4 regions of the Paenibacillus sp. Negev47 genome follow, and region 1 is predicted to be linked to each of the others. Evidence: riboswitches for the same ligand, from Rfam matches in the RefSeq annotation. Region 1 holds a riboswitch; each other region holds the start of a gene.

Region 1 (3,191 bases):
ACGTGTTTTCATTTATAGTAGAATCTCTCGTACGCAATCATCTAATCCTGGTTTGGCACCAATAACGGCAGGAGCTTATCCAATGAATCAACAGTCCAATCTGCACGTTCGTCATCCGATAGTTCCGGCTGGAATCTCCCGTAACCCTGCATAATCCGTATCGTACGCATGCCCAGCTTCCGAGCAGGAATAATGTCGTTATCGATCCGATCCCCGATCATGACGGCTTCCTCTGGTTCACAACCGGCCTGCTTCAAGGCTACAGCGTATAACTCAGGGTCTGGCTTGGACACCCCTTCTTCAGCCGAACAGGCCAGAACATCAACATACTTCCGCAACCCGTAGCTCTCCAGTCTCTCTTCCGTTCCAGGACTTTGATTGGCAATAATGCCAATGCGATAATGCTTCGACAAGTGCTCAAGAACCGAATCCGCTGAAGGAAAAGGACGTTCAAGATCTTTTTGAAACTTCAGCTTGTCCTGAATCTGTTTTTGGTGCTTCTCGTCTCCAATGAATGTTCGAATAGCCACTCTCATAGGCCATTGCTCATAATTCTGGTAACAGTTCGTGAACAGTTCTCGTACCGCCTCAATCTGCACCGGATACCCCAAAGCGCATGCTTCACGGACGAACTGTCCGATAATATCATCAACCGGCTCCCATTCGTCCACCAGCGTATCTCCAACATCAAAAAACAACCACTTTATTCCACCTACATCCGGCACGCCAATTCCTCCTTGTAAGCCACAGGCGATTCCTGATCCTAATTTAAAAGTCGTGTTCAAAAAGTCTGGTTTTCAGTACCGAGAAGATGGAATGAAGCTAGAAATGGAGTAGCGGAGCGTAGGGAAAACTACGTGAGCAACTACAGTGTTTCCGAAGGAAACATACTTCGTAAGCATATTCTTATTCGGCTGAATTTCATATTCGATGCTGAGGATGCCGCCAGGCATCCTTCGTAATCAAAAGCGGACTTTTTGAACTACCTCTAAAAACCATAAAAAAGAAGACCCACCATCAAGCATGAGTCTCCTCAAATTTCCGTTTATTGATATATTCAATTATAACAGGCCCCTTACACCGGAGCAATCACAAGCTATCAAGCTAGCGCACTAACCATTCAGGAGAAAGCCGACTTCCCCATTGAGTGAATATACAATTCGGTCTGCGCCCATCCCCCGATAGATGCCCTTTGGATGACTCTGTTCCGTAATGACGCACAGGGACTTCGATGTCCATGAACGGCAGATTTGCAAATAACGACAGGTCAGATTCAGGCTGTTTTCGAAAATAAACACATTGCCTACGCTGCCCTGCGGCAAAAACCATTTTTGAGCTGCAGCCGTGTTCATGCGAATGACATGCTCTACCCCGATTCTACGGAGTCTACGCTCTTCCCCTGCACTGTTGGTTAGAACGGCAAACGGCATTTTTTTGTACATTAGCAATTTGATAAATTTGCGTCCTGCTTCATTTGGAGCAGTCACTAAGATCATCTCAGTATCCATCATTCGTTCCTCCCTTGGCGTGAAAAGACAACAAAAAAGAAGCGTGGGGGACCAAGGCCTCCCGAACGCTTCTTAAATAATCCATGGCGAAAACACCATGAACCAGCGTACGGCTTGTTGCCTCTCCCTTTAACGCTTACGAGGTTAGCTGACGGATTCGGGCGCGAGAGTCGCCCTATTTCCGGCTGTCACCGGAAAATTCACCCCATGAATGCCCACTGTCCTGGACAGCGCATTCCGTTGGTTCCCCCGTTTCCCACTCATCAATGAATGGAAACTCAGCGATTAAAACATCGTTCGTATATCTTAAAGTAAGATCGAGCGATATTATCGTTTGTTTCGTTTTTCAAGTACAATTTAGTTTAAATTGAAATTACGTTATGAATCATACACCCGCGCCATGACGGTGTAAAGTCCGCACAGATCACCGAATCGGCAGATTTTCGCCAATACCCATACATAATAGCGCTTACAACAAGGTTATACTCTATCTATCTCTTCAAGTCTATCTAATTCTCACTCTGACGAAAATCACATCGCAATTCATTCACGTATTCTGCACAACTTGCCTGTTTTGATTCTTTTAACACCATATTAGTTTTGTATTATTTAATTGCAACCAATATAATAAGGGGTATAAGATTATATAATGGAGGCGATTTAGATGACAATCTACGATTACAAAGTGAATACTCTTCGCGGTCAAGAAGTTGAAATGTCCGACTACCGTGACAAAGTGCTACTGATTGTGAATACGGCTAGCTCATGTGGCCTCACTCCTCAATTCAAAGGTCTGCAAGAACTACAAGACAAGTTTCAGGATGCTCCGTTTGAAGTTCTGGGTTTTCCAAGCAACCAATTTGCACAGGAAAAAGGCTCTTCGGACGACATTGCAGAGTTCTGTCAGATGAATTATGGCGTGAGCTTCCCTATGTTCGAGAAAATTGATGTGAACGGCTCAAGCGCTCATCCTCTCTTCCAGCATCTAAGCAAGGAAGCTCCTGGCCTGCTCGGCTCCAAAGCAATCAAATGGAATTTCACCAAATTCCTTGTGGATCAGAACGGACAGGTACTGAAACGTTATGCTCCCAAAACAACACCCGACAAGATTGAAGAAGATATCAAGAACTTGCTTCAAAAATAATACATAGGCCACCCGTAACCGGAAGGTAAGCACGATCGCCTCGGTAATGGATGGCCTTTTTTCTAACTTGATGTCATAATGGTCGAAAAGACAAAAAGAAGAAGCTTTCCAATAAAGGAAAGCTTCTTCTTAATCGTTCATATGATGCGGTCGAGAGGACTCGAACCTCCACGGGCATACGCCCACTACCCCCTCAAGATAGCGTGTCTGCCATTCCACCACGACCGCATGTCGTAAATAATCGGCAACAGAATTGATTATACCGGGTTTAGATCTAAAAGTAAAGTATTTTTTAATGCTTCTTTTTCAGCCAGGCATTTTCCTCAAAAATCGCATATTCTCGTCATGTTTAGTCATGAACTGCATATCATTAGTTTTGATCCCCTCTTTTCCGGATAGAGCCGATCTGTGTAATCATTTATATATAGTAATATATAATCTTCCCCTATACCCTGTGAATACCTAACTTAAAATGATACATTAAATAACACAATATATGATTTATCATTTTTAAAACAATAAATTCCAAGGATTCTATT
Region 2 (3,191 bases), 1.7 Mb from region 1:
TCATCCATAATCGAGATGCGCACGAGGATATCATAAGAATTTTGCGTGAAGAGAAAGCTGGCGAGGTTGGTGGTGTTATGCACTCATTCTCAGGCAGCTGGGAAACCGCAAAAAGTTGTCTCGATATGGGCTTCCATCTGTCCTTCGGAGGCCCGATCACATTCAAAAATGCAAAACAGCCCAAAGAGGTGCTGGCGAAGGTTCCGATGGACCGATTTTTCATTGAAACAGATGCTCCATATTTGACACCTCATCCGTATCGTGGGAAACGGAATGAGACAGCGCATGTACGTCTGGTTGCAGAGGCAGCAGCGGAAATTAAAGGCATTTCGGTAGAGGAAATTGCTGCAATAACAACCAAAAATGCCATGGAACGATTTGGGATTTGTTAAAAAATCGAGTAAATCAGGTGAAAAAGGCAGGTAAGCGGAGGTAATTTGCCCTTTGATCCAAATAGATCAAGAATATTACAATATTTTAACCAAATATTCAGAAAAACGTACTTGATCAACGCTTTACAACATGCATCAAAACAGGATATCATCTTTTCAGTGAATTGTTGTGCGGAAAACTGGACAGATGTTCGGGGGATGAACAAAGGGACACTTTCCGATGAAACAACATTACTTTCATGAATCAGTCTCGCTGAGTCTCCGTTAACGGAGAGCGGGGGAACCAATAGGGCTTAAACAGCAGTGTATTTAGCTGCTGCGCATCATTCGCTGACCCAAAAGCAGCGAAAGGAATTGCGAAGCCATATTTGATTTCTTCTTTGGGTCTCGGGGTGAATTCAAGGGCGTCCGCCATGAGCGGGTGACCCAAGATAGGGCGGCTCTCTTTCGCCCGAACCCGACAGCTAACCTCGCAAGCGGAAAAAGAGAGGCAACCTCGTGCATGAATTTCCGATATTCAAAATCATTCGGAAGCCACGAAAGAGTTCCTCTTACACTCTTTCTTTGGCTTTTTTGTTTTTGAATAAAAGAAATGTTGTCATCATACGGTAGGTATTCAGGAGGATGACATCATGTTGCGAAGATGGGTTCATGGTGCAGAACCGGTCATATGGTCCGACCTGTGTTCTGTAGAAAAATTGGTATAGTCACGTCAAAGACATCATGCATTACTTTAGACGACGAGGCTATGAAGGAGGACGGAGAAGTGGGCACATTCCAACCAGAAGAGACCCATGAGTCACGATCATCCAGTAAGTCTTTCGCGTTGCGGTGGAAGCATGAGAACATGCGTCAAATGGCATTGATCGCGATTTTCTCAATTGCGCTTACAATCATGATCTTGTTAGTCGTTTACGGTCAGGCCGGGAAACAAATTTCACTGGTTATTGATGGCAAAGCTCAGGTGGTAGAGACTCGTACAGGAATGCTTCAGGAAATGCTGGAGGAGCAGTCAATCACAGTCAGCCCTCACGATCAGGTATCCATTCCGCTCAATGGAGCAATTACAGATGGAGACCGAATCGTTATTGAGCGGGCCGTTCCAGTCAACATTACGGCAGACGGAGACACCAAGACTCTGTATACAACCGATTCATCGGTAGAAGATGCAATTCAAAAATCAGGTATTCAAGTTGAAAATAATGATAAAGTGTATCCGGCGCTTGGAACTGCTATCAAAGCGGATATGAAGATCCGTGTAGTGCGTGTAACAAAGCGTACAGTGGATGTAGAGCAACCAATCGCTTACAAAGTAATTAAAACGGCTGACCCTAGCTTGTACAAAGGGGATAACCGTGTCGTTGTGAACGGCAAAGAAGGCACACTTGTACAGCATATCGAAAAGGTATTTCAGGATGGAGAATTGGTCTCCAAAAAAATGGTCGGCAAATCCGTCGCGAATAATCGTGTAGATAAAGTGATTGCTGTCGGCACCAAAGCGAAACCGGTCGTGAAAGAACCTGAGATTCAGATGGTATCGGCTCAAACTTCTACAACCAAAAAGGCTACAACAACGAACTCGAAGAAAACATCTGCCTCGGGCAGCAAAGTGATTACCGTATCCGGGACTTCTTTTAAATACTCCAAAGTACTTAAGAACGTATCCATGACTGCCTACTCTTCCGAAGAGCCTGGCATTGGTACCAAAACAGCTTCCGGTACTCGTGTAACGGAAGGGCGCACCATTGCGGTTGATCCCAAAGTCATTCCAATTGGCTGGTGGGTATATATCGAGGGTCTGGGCTTCCGTCGTGCGGAAGATACAGGCGGTGCCATTAAAGGCAACAAAATTGATGTATATTATGACAGTGTGAAGCATGCCCTGAATTTTGGACGTAAGAAAGGCAAGACGGTCTACGTGATCGGTCCGGTGAAGCCGGAAGCGAACTAAAATCGTTTTACTTTGAAATGGGAATGCTATAAAATAGTTGCATGAATGATTCATGCGGAATATGCGGCGGAGGGGTCTGAATTCAGTCTCCCCCGCCGTTTGGCAGAGAAGAGGATATTCCTCTTCTTTTTGCGTTAGAAAGGAAGAAATGGAACATGATAAAAGAAGTGATTGTGGTGGAAGGCCGCGATGACACGGTAGCCATTCGCCGGGCTGTGCAAGCCGATACGATAGAAACAGGTGGATCAGCCATCAACCAACGCATTCTAAAACGGATTGCGCTTGCTCAGGAGAGACGGGGAGTCATTGTACTCACAGATCCGGATCATGCCGGCGAGCGCATTCGTAAAATTATTGCGAACAAGGTCCCTGGCTGCAAGCATGCCTTCATTCCGGAAGCCGATGCGACGCGTAAAGGAGACATCGGGGTGGAAAACGCCTCACCAGAGGCGATTCGGCACGCGCTGGAACGCGTACATACTTCATACGAAGGTGCTCCAAGCCTCATCGATTGGGAGGACCTCATTGCGGCAGGACTTATCGTACACCCGCAGGCCGCCGCACGCCGTATGGAGATGGGCAATCTGCTGGGCATTGGATATTGTAATGGTAAGCAGTTTCACAAACGTCTGAGTGTATTTCAGATTACACGGGAAGAGTTCTCCACAGCATTAGCGCAAATTGAACGCGAAGGATTGTGAGCATATGAGAGACATGGAAGAAACGATTGAAATTGCAACGCCCAAGCGAACCAAAGAGATTATTCAAAGACACGGATTCTCATTCAAGAAAAGTCTGGGTCAGAACTTTCTGATCGATCAAAATATACTGAACAAAATTGTTAATGC
Region 3 (3,191 bases), 610 kb from region 1:
AGTCGGGACATAATTTCGAATGACATGACAGTCCAATACAGTCACGTGAGACCTAAATGACATTTCATTTTAGGTCTCTTTTTGTAAATAAATTTGGAATATAGGAGCCATGAACATGATCAGTGATTCAGAACTGGACGCTCTGCGTCTGTCAGGTGAGAAAGTAAGAGTAGTGAGGGACGAGCTGGAAACTAACGATGTAACCGGGATTGTGGTTGCCTGGGATGGTGAGCAGGTACTTATCCGTCGTCGGAATCGACGTGTTGTTAAGCTGGATCGCAATTACCGATATCAGTTGTTCAGCGAGCCGCGCCAAAGTTTACTTAGTGAGTAACCGTATAATTTCGCTAGAACATGAACATTTAATTGTTTGCAATTACCATGATTTCTTGGCATAAATGACTTACTCGGGTGAGAAGATAGGTACAGTGAGGAAATCTGTAACTATAGCCGAGAGGATGTGCTGCAAATGACATTGATGAATGATAAAGTTCATGCCTACAAGGATCAGATTGGAGCATTAAGCGACGTGCTGCCAGGTGTGGTGAAGTCGTATCATGAGTTTACCGGAGAATGTTTTCAGCCTGGCGTAATTGATGCGAAGACGAAACAGCTCATTGCGCTCGGAATTGGCCTATTTGCTAACAATGAGGTATGTACCTTCTATCATGTGGAAGAAGCCCGTGCGAAGGGTGCTACAGATCAGGAGATCATGGAGACCGTTGCAGTTGCTGGAGCTGTCGGAGGCGGACATGCGCTGTCTCAAGGCGCAATGCGAGTGCAGAAGGCGTTGCATTAAATACAGGTAAGGTAGTACAAGGATTGGTCCATACATGACTAGCTAAACAAAAGAGGAGGTTCCGGGTGATCCGGAGCCTCCTCTTTCTATATCATACCTACATTTTCCCTAACATTTTATCGTACATAAACTGTCCAGTCACCCGACGTGCTGTTACGTAACGATCATTAAAATAAGGATTCGACAACTTGGTGATGCTTACCCCTTTACTGCTGGAAGCATGAGCGAATTGTCCGCCACCGATATATACACCTGTATGTGAAATGCCTTTGCCCATCGTATTGAAGAACACCAGATCACCTGTGCGAATGTTACTTTTGGATACCGGAGTACCTGCCTTGGCTTGCTGCTGCGAAGTACGTGGCAATTCAATGCTGTATTTGTTGAAAAGATATCTCATAAACCCGGAACAGTCGAAGCCAGCCAGCGTCGTGCCACCCCACTTGTAAGGTATGCCTGTCATGTTGTTCACTACGGAGTTAATACTGCTTGCCTCTGTGCTTGTTGCCCCGGATGTAAATAGTACAGCTGCTCCAAAAATGGAGATAATCAGTTTTTTCAAAATAAATGTTCTCCCTTCGATGCCTACGGAGTTAGCTAAGGGTTCGGTAGAAGGTTCCCTATATTTCCTATGTATAAGAATAATTCACCCAAATTGGTTCCCCCGTTTTCAAACATGAAACTCGGCAATGAATAATTAAGTTTTTGTAACTATTTGAAACTATATTGCATAAATGCGTAATTGTCAAACCCATTTAAAACCCTTCGTTTTACCCCAATGTTATCGGAATTACGGTTTTTATATGAAAGAGGGGATCAAGTTTGGGTATCATTCATGACAAAAACGTCACTATTGATTCGTTGAAGGTGATTTTGGACAAATAAATAAGTTTGTCATGAGTTAAAAGAACTATTCCGTTATGTAGAATTAAAGAGATTATATTGATTAAGTTGCATATATTGACAAAAATCGATTTTTTGCATATTATCGTTTTATCCAATCCACATATTGGATGGAATTTGATTTTATTGTGCGATGAATTCAAATAAAGGAGGTTTGGGGTTCGAATCTTAAGTTAGGTAGAAGTGGGAGATTTATTAAAACGAACATAGGAGAGTGTTATCTTTGAAAGCAAAAAAAATAGTTACTTTTGTTCTAGCATGTACCATGGTATTCTCAGCCGTTGGAATGGCAGTTCTCCCTGTAGCAACGGTATCTGCTGCCGATGCATCAGGTACAACAGCAAGTATTTCCGATGTTTTGAAGAACCAGCTGCCAGATGGAGGTTGGAGAAAGGATTATAAACAAACCAGTGGAGAATGGGCGAAGTCCACGATTGACAACAAGGCTACATACTCAGAGATTAGAAGATTGGCGAAGGAATTCAAAAAGACGAATGATCCGCGCTACTCAGCGGCTGCAATTAAAGGAATCAATTTTTTGATTAATATGCAGTATTCAAACGGTGGATGGCCGCAAGTGTACCAAAGCTCCGGATATCACAAACACATCACTTATAATGATGATGCCATGATTAACGTCATGTACATGCTGGATGAAGTAGCAACGCGTAAAGGTGACTTCTCGTTTATCGACAGTGCCCTTGCCAATCGCAGTAAGAACTCAGTTGCTAAAGGTGTAGAAGCGATTCTGAATACACAGGTCGTTTCAGGCGGTAAGCTGACAGCATGGGGACAACAACATGATTCCAGTTCCCTTAAACCGGCAAGCGCAAGAATCTATGAAGTACCATCGCTGACGGCTGCAGAGAGTGTAACGATTGTTAAATTCCTGAAAACCAGACCTGCTAACGCCAAAATTACGGCATCCATTAAAGGAGCCGAGGCGTGGTTTAACAAAGTGAAGATTACGGGTTACAAGTATGAAAGAGCAAACGGAGACAGCAAAATTATCGCTGATTCCAAAGCTGCACCGATCTGGGCTCGCTTCTACGAAGTGGGAACGGATAAACCGATCTTTATTGGTCGCGACGGGGTAGTTAGATACAAACTAAGTGATATTGATAAAGAAAGAAGAGGCGGTTATGCATGGTACGGTAACTGGCCTTCCAAGCTGTAAATAGTAAGGAGTCGCAGGTTTCATTGCGTCAATTCCTAGTAACTATAAGTAAAGCCCGACTCAGACATGGACGTCTGGCTCGGGCTTTATTGTTATTATTTTCACTGTTGACACGATAGATTCCGCATGATATATTATTTCTTGTCGCCGAGATTGCTTACGGAGATATAATATGCGGTCGTGGCGGAATTGGCAGACGCGCACGGTTCAGGTCCGTGTGGGCTAACCCCCGTGGAGGTTCGAGTCCTCTCGACCGCATCAAATAAATAAAAGGTTCCTCTTAGGCTAATACCTTCGAGGAACCTTTTTGTA
Region 4 (3,191 bases), 1.8 Mb from region 1:
GAAACTATCCATATCATTATAACGGAACCTGTAGTCACATCATAGCATTTTGTGGTAATTTTTTGAACTAATCACATAACAAGGAGCAGATTTGGTTGTTTTGCAATGAATTCTAATCACGAGGCCCTTCATAGACCATGCAGTGAAAGGGCATTAAGCCGGTAGGGGTCTGTCGTTCGTATGTATCCTGGATGACAAATCCACTCTTCAGATAGACTTGAATGGCACGGGCATTCCAAGTCAGCACTTCCAGGTCAATCTCATTCGTCCGGTTTCGGCGAATGGCTTCCTGTACAATGGCGGTGACAAAAGCTTTCCCTTGACCCTGACCACACAGCTCTGGATGCATGCCGAGGCCAATCCGGGTTACCCCTTGAAGGGGGAAGTATTGAACAAATCCATATATGCGTTCGTTCTGATCTAGAACAATCGCATATTGTTCCTGCCGTAGCTGTGCATCCCCAAATTCCACTTCAAGTGCCTTCATCTGCTCCCAGGGGAGCCAGCTGTAGATATTATAAGGCGGCTCGTATTGCCAATTGCAGATAAACTCCGCATGTTCTTCTAGCATGGGTACAACGTGAAACGTCACAGGGGCTTCATTCATACATCTGCACGCTCCTCTCATTCATCACCAAACCCTCTGTCCACTCTACAAAAGAGCAGTTCTTTTAGCAAGTCTGCAACTTTGGGAAAAAAATGAAACAAAAGTTCCGGTAATTACGTTTATATTATAACGGGATGGGTAAAAACATCATAAGGGCACGGACAAACGAACGCCAAGTAAAGCTGTTGATGTCGCAGGATATGCCTCGTGTGTTACTTGCTACGTGAACAGGGGATGAAGCACAAAAAAACCGCCGGATACATTCCTGCGGAGAATGTACCGGGCGGTTCTGTTATACTTCTTACTTCGTTCCAGTAGGGTTAATGGTTACAGCATCATGTTGCCCAGCTTGTCCCTAGTCAAGGGCCAGTGATTCATATGCGTCCGTGCTCATAATCCGTTTAGCGCCAACATAACGATTGGCCCAGTAGTTTTCGCTCAATGCACTGATCGTAACGCCTTTGGAAGAAGAGGAGTGTGCGAACTTTCCATCCCCTACAAAGATTCCTACATGAGATACGCCTTTACCTGTTGTATTAAAGAATACCAGATCGCCAGCTCTCATCTCCATGCGGGATACGGAATCGCCCATTTCGAATTGGGAACTGGATTGGCGTGCCAAATCAATACCCAACTTGTCGAATACATACCGTGTGAACCCGGAGCAGTCAAAGCCGTTAAGCGTTGTTCCCCCGCTTTTGTATGTAGTTCCCATTGCTGAATCAATTACTGTATCCATTTTTGAATCTGCGAATGCGCTGCCTGCACCAAGTGATAATGCAAATGTGAGGCTAAGTACAGCTGCGGTTAATTTCTTTTTGAACAAGAGAGATACCCCTTCCAACGCCTGCGAGGTTAGCTTAAGGATTCGGTTGAAGGTCCCCTATGATCCCTCTGTAGCAAGATCAATTCACCCATAACTGGTTCCCCCGCTTCCCAGGTGCCAGGAATTTGGCTATGCTAGTTATGCACCTGCGAAATCAAGAAATGACGATTTAATTTTAAGTAGTTACAAATATGAATATAAAGATTACAAAGTTGTTACTAAAAACTCACTGCGATTATTGTAACAGAGGTGTACCGGTTTGGCAACGTTTAACAATAAATTTAGCAAAAAAAACCTCGACCTTTGACGGGGAAAGGTTGAGGCTTGCCTATTTATAAGTACTTATTAGGCCATGAGTTTAACATGCGATGGTAACAATTTTTAAACGATCTGCTCTAACCTTTGGATGTTTTGGACTGCCATAAGCGAAAATGGGCGCATATTTTCCACAGGCTCATTAGACATCTGGCAAGAGGATACGTCTGTTGTAGTATAAGTCCGGTGAGTCCTGTTAGTAACCATGAGGCTGAAGTGAACGCCCCGAAGATAAGCAGGTGAACTCCGCCCAGCAGCAGTGCAATGCCAATCACGGCGATGAGATGTCGTAGTGCAATCCAGAGTGCTTTGAGTGTGCCGTGAGCGCCACCTTCTCCCTCCGGTGCGGAAATACCGAACTGCATGTAGAGAAGGACGTGATGGATAACCCAGCCATATATGAACCAGGCAGCTACATAAGGTATGCCGGGCAAGAGTAATTGAAGGGAATGAAATCCATCCAGTAGAATTGAATACAGCTTCGGTATGAGCCAGTAGGCGGGTAGAAGTATCAATAATGTACGTATGCTGTGGAGCAACAGCATCGGTTTCCACAGATTTTTGATTCCGCGGACGAATGGAATGCGCTCTTCAGTACTATTATAGTGCTGAAGCGAGTAGAGCAGTCCTGCTTGAATGAGGGGGCTGATCAACATGCGAACCAGCAGCATAGCCCCCAGGATCCACAGATAACGATGAACCTCCGGATGGGTGGACAGGTTAAGTTGGCTTTCCATTTTGAACAAAAGCGTACTTAACTCCCCGGCATCAGGGTCAGGATAGCGCAGGAGCAGTGGGACGACCGCTGATTGAACCATTCGATAGAGGAAATATCCCCATATGAGCTGATAGAGAAATAAGAGTGCTGCAATGAACATATGCTGACGGACGAGAAACCAGCCTTCGCGTATTTTTGCTTTCACCGTTTCCACCTCACCATGACAGACCTCCGAATATGGCTTCTATTAGTTTGGTTACACTCATGCTCCAGCGGGATTTTGTTGGCTCATCCAGTCCGGATTTCAGGAAATTGTTCATGTGGCGGTTCTCCAGCACGATCGTGTACAGAGGATCGGTCATGGCCCAGGAGACAGGGGATGTGTGAGTTAATTTATAGGTGATGCGATCTTCCTTGCCATTCCATTGCTTGGTGAGGATATGCCCGTCTTCAAAAGCAATGCGAACAGGAACGGCGTTGTAATCACTGCCTTTTTTCACGATCGTCACGGAAGACTCGTACAATGTTTGGCCGTCTTTTTGCACGGGTGTAACATGAATATCCTCGACAGCAAAATCAGCCATTCCGTTACCATAGATATATTGATTAAAATAATCAGACCAGGAAGTACGGGTTACTTGCTCTACAACTTTCTGGAAATCAGCTGATGTGGGGTGTTTGAAGCGGTACTTCTTCACATAGGTAGAGAGAATACGTTCCATTGT

What was found. Region 1 has a riboswitch for cyclic di-AMP ahead of AC4G47_RS23215 (HAD family hydrolase). Riboswitches for the same ligand answer to the same signal wherever they lie in the genome.
Region 2: linked by a shared signal. The riboswitch ahead of AC4G47_RS00150 (resuscitation-promoting factor) and the one ahead of AC4G47_RS23215 (HAD family hydrolase) in region 1 are both predicted to bind cyclic di-AMP.
Region 3: linked by a shared signal. The riboswitch ahead of AC4G47_RS20180 (C40 family peptidase) and the one ahead of AC4G47_RS23215 (HAD family hydrolase) in region 1 are both predicted to bind cyclic di-AMP.
Region 4: linked by a shared signal. The riboswitch ahead of AC4G47_RS00540 (C40 family peptidase) and the one ahead of AC4G47_RS23215 (HAD family hydrolase) in region 1 are both predicted to bind cyclic di-AMP.

Annotation. Positions count from the first base shown of each region.
Region 1 is NZ_CM177754.1:5,130,453-5,133,643, forward strand. Features, by position in the region: gene AC4G47_RS23210 (HAD family hydrolase) at 42-725, opposite strand; gene AC4G47_RS23215 (HAD family hydrolase) at 1,113-1,511, opposite strand; cyclic di-AMP (ydaO/yuaA leader) riboswitch at 1,627-1,802, opposite strand; gene AC4G47_RS23220 (glutathione peroxidase) at 2,173-2,652, shown strand; tRNA gene AC4G47_RS23225 (tRNA-Leu) at 2,798-2,880, opposite strand.
Region 2 is NZ_CM177754.1:32,138-35,328, forward strand. Features, by position in the region: gene AC4G47_RS00145 (TatD family hydrolase) at 1-392, shown strand, start outside; cyclic di-AMP (ydaO/yuaA leader) riboswitch at 634-887, shown strand; gene AC4G47_RS00150 (resuscitation-promoting factor) at 1,159-2,343, shown strand; gene rnmV (ribonuclease M5) at 2,499-3,044, shown strand; gene rsmA (16S rRNA (adenine(1518)-N(6)/adenine(1519)-N(6))-dimethyltransferase RsmA) at 3,049-3,191, shown strand, end outside.
Region 3 is NZ_CM177754.1:4,519,455-4,522,645, reverse strand. Features, by position in the region: gene AC4G47_RS20190 (hypothetical protein) at 116-334, shown strand; gene AC4G47_RS20185 (carboxymuconolactone decarboxylase family protein) at 470-799, shown strand; gene AC4G47_RS20180 (C40 family peptidase) at 897-1,361, opposite strand; cyclic di-AMP (ydaO/yuaA leader) riboswitch at 1,367-1,498, opposite strand; gene pelA (pectate lyase) at 1,926-2,879, shown strand; tRNA gene AC4G47_RS20170 (tRNA-Leu) at 3,054-3,137, shown strand.
Region 4 is NZ_CM177754.1:110,501-113,691, forward strand. Features, by position in the region: gene AC4G47_RS00535 (GNAT family N-acetyltransferase) at 113-607, opposite strand; gene AC4G47_RS00540 (C40 family peptidase) at 963-1,433, opposite strand; cyclic di-AMP (ydaO/yuaA leader) riboswitch at 1,437-1,574, opposite strand; gene AC4G47_RS00545 (hypothetical protein) at 1,829-2,671, opposite strand; gene AC4G47_RS00550 (M1 family metallopeptidase) at 2,682-3,191, opposite strand, start outside.